One region of the Streptomyces sp. NPDC102462 genome, then DNA from elsewhere that is predicted to be linked to it. Evidence: riboswitches for the same ligand, from Rfam matches in the RefSeq annotation. Region 1 holds a riboswitch; the other holds the start of a gene.

Region 1 (2,195 bases):
GCGTGCCGCCGCGTCACCACGAACCCCTCCGCCTCCAGGGTGCGCAGGGCCTCGCGGACGGGGACGCGCGAGACGCCGTAGCGGCGCGCGAGCAGTTCCTCGGTGAGCCGGCTGCCGCGCTCGTAGACACCGGCGACGATGTCGTCCCGGATCGCCGTGCACACCGAGTGCGCCGGAATACGCATGACCGACCTCCGCCTTAATCCCCGTGAAACGCCGACGATTGACGTGTGTTCCGTGACTCTATGGCAATGAGCCGGAATTTCCGATGGCGGGCCGGAATCCATGGATATTTTTTGGACATCGGGGCGTCCGAAACGACGAAAACCCCGGCTCGCGAGCCGGGGCCGCGGCGCCCGCGCGCCGCCGGTCGTCAGACGTTCACACCGTGCTTGCGGAGATAGGCGACGGGGTCGACGTCGGAGCCGTACTCCGGGCTCGTCCGCGCCTCGAAGTGCAGGTGCGGACCGGTCGTGTTGCCCGTGGAGCCGGACAGCCCGAGCTGCCGGCCGGGAGTGACCCGCTCGCCCACCGAGACAGCGACGGACGACAGATGGCCGTACTGGGTGTACATGCCGTCCGCCATTCGGATCACCACCTCGTAGCCGTACGCGCCGCCCCAGCCGGCCGACACGACGGTGCCGGAGCCCACCGCGTGGACGGCGGTGCCGGCCGCGGCGTGGAAGTCGACGCCGGTGTGGCTGCCGGAGGACCACAGGGAGCCGCCGGTGCGGTATCCGGTGGAGAGGTAGGAGTGCGCGATCGGCGCGACGAAGGCGTTCAGCCGCCTGCGCTCGGCCTCGCGGGCGGCCCGGACCTCGGCCGCGCGTTCCGTCGCCGCCCGCCGCGCCGCCGCCTTGCGCGCGGCCTCCTCGGCCGCCTTCTCCTCGGCGGCCTGCCGCTGCGCGGCCGCCTGGGCGCCGATCTGCTCGGCGACCGAGTCGCCGATGCCGACGACGGGGGTGAGGCCGGTCTGCTCCGCGGTGGTGGCGGCGTGCGCCGGACCGGCCGCGAGGGTGCCCATGACACCGGTGGCGGCAAGGGTCGCGACGCCCGCGGCGCGGGAGGTGGTGCGGTGCATCCGGGTGGAACGGCGGTGCTTCCCGGTGGCGCGGGTGAACGCCATGGAGTGACGGTCCTTTCCTTCCTTGTCGCCTACCGGGTTAGCTGACGGGTTCGGAGCAGGAAGGTCTCCTACGGGAGGCCGCGTGCCGCGCGGACTCCCGATTCACCCCAGGGACTTGGGTCCCCGGCTCCCCTGGCTCGCGCCGTACGGGGACTCGGCGATGGCTGTCCGGTGCCGCGGGCGCGGCGCACTGCCTGACGAACAGCCCGGACGACGCTAAGGGGGACAACTTTCCATCCCCAAACCGAACCGGGTGTTTGTAGCGCATCCCACAGGGCAGACAGGCAACCTCCGCCGCAATTCGGGCATCCCGCGGGAACGGAAGGGGCCCTGACGACCGGGGCGGTCTGCCACGGCCGTCAGGGCCCCACGCGCGTGTGCGGGTCCTCGGACTGCTCCGCCTACTCCGCGGACACCACGTGCACCTCGCCGATGCCCAGCGCCTCGGCCGGCTCCTTGATCTGCGCGGCGTCGCCGACCAGGACCGTCACCAGCCGGTCCACCGGGAACGCGTTCACCACCGCGGCGGTGGCCTCCACGGTGCCCGTCGCGGCCAGCTGCCGGTACAGGGACGCCTGGTAGTCGTCCGGCAGGTGCTGCTCCACCTGGTCGGCGAGCGTGCTCGCCACGGCCGCCGCCGTCTCGTACTTCAGCGGCGCCACCCCGACGAGGTTCTGCACGGCGACGTCGCGCTCGGCGTCGGTGAGACCTTCCTCGGCCAGCGTGCGCAGCACCGTCCACAGGTCGGCCAGCGCGGGACCGGTGTTCGGGGTGTCCACGGAGCCGCTGATGGCGAGCAGCGAGGCACCCGTGCCGTCGGGGGCGGACCTGAGGACCTGGCCGAAGGCGCGCACTCCGTAGGTGTAGCCCTTCTCCTCACGCAGGACGCGGTCCAGCCGGGAGGTGAGGGTGCCGCCGAGGCAGTACGTGCCGAGCACCTGGGCGGGCCAGACCCGGTCGTGCCGGTCGGCGCCGACGCGGCCGATGAGCAGCTGCGTCTGGACGGCGCCGGGGCGGTCCACGATGACGACCCGGCCGCGGTCGTCGGCGCTCACCGACGGCACCGGCC
Region 2 (2,195 bases), on a different contig from region 1:
GCCGTCGACCAGGACGGGGTGAGCGGGCTCACGCTCATCGAGCCCGGTTATCTGATGCCGCATCCGACGCTGCCCGCCGTCCGCGTCGAGCGGCGCGACGATCTGTGGTGTGCGCCCATCAGCAAGGTGCTGCTGCGTCACCCCGCCCTGTCGGACGACGAGTTGGCGGCGACGGCGCGCGCGGTCGTGGGTTCCCTGGCGACCGTGACGATGTCGGGGCCCGGGACCGTCGAGCTGCAGCCCTGCGGCATCACCAAGGCCACGGGTCTGGCGCTGGCCGCCGAGCACCTTCGGCTGGCTCCTGAAGGGGCCGTCGCCTTCGGCGACATGCCGAACGACATCCCGATGTTCGACTGGGCCGCCCACGGGGTGGCGATGGCCGGCGCACACCCCGAGTTGAAGGCGGTGGCCGACGAGGTCACCCTGTCGAACGAGGACGACGGCGTGGCCGTCGTCCTCGAAAGACTGTTTCCGTGACGGGGTGCGTCAGTAGGCGCCGTTGACGTTGTCGATCGAGCCGTAGCGCTTGGCGGCGTAGTTGCAGGCGGCCGTGATGTTGGCGACCGGGTCGTAGATGTCGTACGACGTCCCGTCCACGTGGTAGGCGTTGAACGTCGGGTCGATCACCTGGAGCAGGCCCTTGGACGGGATGCCCTTGGCGGCGTTGGAGTCCCAGAGGTTGATGGCCCGCGGGTTGCCCGAGGACTCGCGCATGATGTTGCGGTGGATGCCGTTGTAGGTGCCGGGGATGTTCTTCTCCGCCATGATCGCGAGCGATTCGCGGATCCAGCCGTCGAGGTTGTCCGGGTACCCGGCAGGCGTCGTGCCGGCCGTCGTCACGGTCGCGGGGGTGGCCGCGTGGGCGCCGGTGGCGCCGAGGAGCGGCAGGGCGAGCACGGCGGCTCCGGTGCCGGCCACGGCGAGGGTGCGGACGAGGCGGTTGGTGCGGGGGCGGCGGTGCCGAGCGGCTGCAGACATGGCGTTGTTCCTCTCCGGCGCCTGCGAGGTGAGCTGTCGGGTTCGGGCTGGGGAGATGCCCGGCCGGCCGCCGAAAGGCGGCGCGACTTCACCCCTAGCCGTTCCGGTCGGCTGTGCCGTCCGGCCCGGCGGCCTACCTGGGTCCCCCGCTCCTGCCGTACGAAATGTGGTTCGTCGATGGGTCACGTCGGGTGGCGGCAGGATTCGGCGTCCATCCGACTGGCCCGGAAGCTATGCGACCGCACATGTCGGAAACAAGTGGTGGATTCCCTGCTCGTACCAATTGACATGCGATTGAGATGTATGGGTCGCTTGATCCTTTGCTATTGCCAAGGGTCAACTGGGCATTAGGGAAAGGGTGGTGGGGGGTGCGGGTGGGGTGTGGCGCTACGGTAAAGGGTGACCCAAGTCACTCCCCTTGAGGCTCAAGTGCATTCGGCATCAAGGGGAATTGAGGCGCCAATAGCGGCAAATCGGTCACTTCATCCCATGGGTCGCGGAATTCGCTTCCCCGGGTGGCCGACGTCACAGGAAATCTCCGAACGGACTTGGACCGTCGCCTCCCACGGCGGATCCGGGCGGTGCGGCCGCACCGGGCGCTGCGAACGGGCGCGGGCCGACGGCAGGTCGTTCCCGGCGGTCGAGTACGTCTCCGCCGCGTCCTCGGTCCACTCCAGACCGCCCGGGTACGCGCGCGTGCCCTCGCGGCACGGGGACACCTCCGGCCGCCACTCGTCCACGGCGACGTCCCGCACCACCGGCTCCGCCGATTCGGGCCATGGCCAGACCTGCGGCCAGTACTCGGAGGAGACCGTGCGGCGGATGCGGTGACCGGGCGGGAAGACGTATCCGGCGCCGCCCAGTTCGACGATCGCCTCCTTCGCTTCCTTCGCCTCCTGAGTGGCAACCGGGGCCGGGGCGCCGCCTCCTGGTGGTCAGGTGACGCCGGGTCCAGTACGCCCCTGGCGACCAGGGTCGACGCGCCGTCCGGGGCGACGTCGCAGCCCAGATGGCCAGTTGCGTCCGCGGCGCCCGGCGGATCAGACGCAGCCGCATCCTGGGCCGCCCGAGCGCCCAGCTCTCCTCGGTCACGCAGGCGGACCGTACGTCCTCGGCCCGCTGGTCGGGCGGCACGTCGGTCTCGTTGCCGACCGGGCGGAAGCGGCCTGCGTCCACGCCGGTGTGCACAGGGAGCGCGCCAGGACCGGGGTGCCCGA

The links. Region 1 has a riboswitch for cyclic di-AMP ahead of ACIRFL_RS31795 (M23 family metallopeptidase). Riboswitches for the same ligand answer to the same signal wherever they lie in the genome.
Region 2: another riboswitch for cyclic di-AMP. It lies ahead of ACIRFL_RS17965 (transglycosylase SLT domain-containing protein); the one in region 1 lies ahead of ACIRFL_RS31795 (M23 family metallopeptidase).

The regions. Positions count from the first base shown of each region.
Region 1 is NZ_JBIWKB010000047.1:61,012-63,206, forward strand. Features, by position in the region: gene ACIRFL_RS31790 (GntR family transcriptional regulator) at 1-185, opposite strand, end outside; gene ACIRFL_RS31795 (M23 family metallopeptidase) at 374-1,126, opposite strand; cyclic di-AMP (ydaO/yuaA leader) riboswitch at 1,138-1,296, opposite strand; gene ACIRFL_RS31800 (M16 family metallopeptidase) at 1,528-2,195, opposite strand, start outside.
Region 2 is NZ_JBIWKB010000018.1:91,131-93,325, reverse strand. Features, by position in the region: gene ACIRFL_RS17970 (HAD family hydrolase) at 1-477, shown strand, start outside; gene ACIRFL_RS17965 (transglycosylase SLT domain-containing protein) at 487-978, opposite strand; cyclic di-AMP (ydaO/yuaA leader) riboswitch at 984-1,165, opposite strand.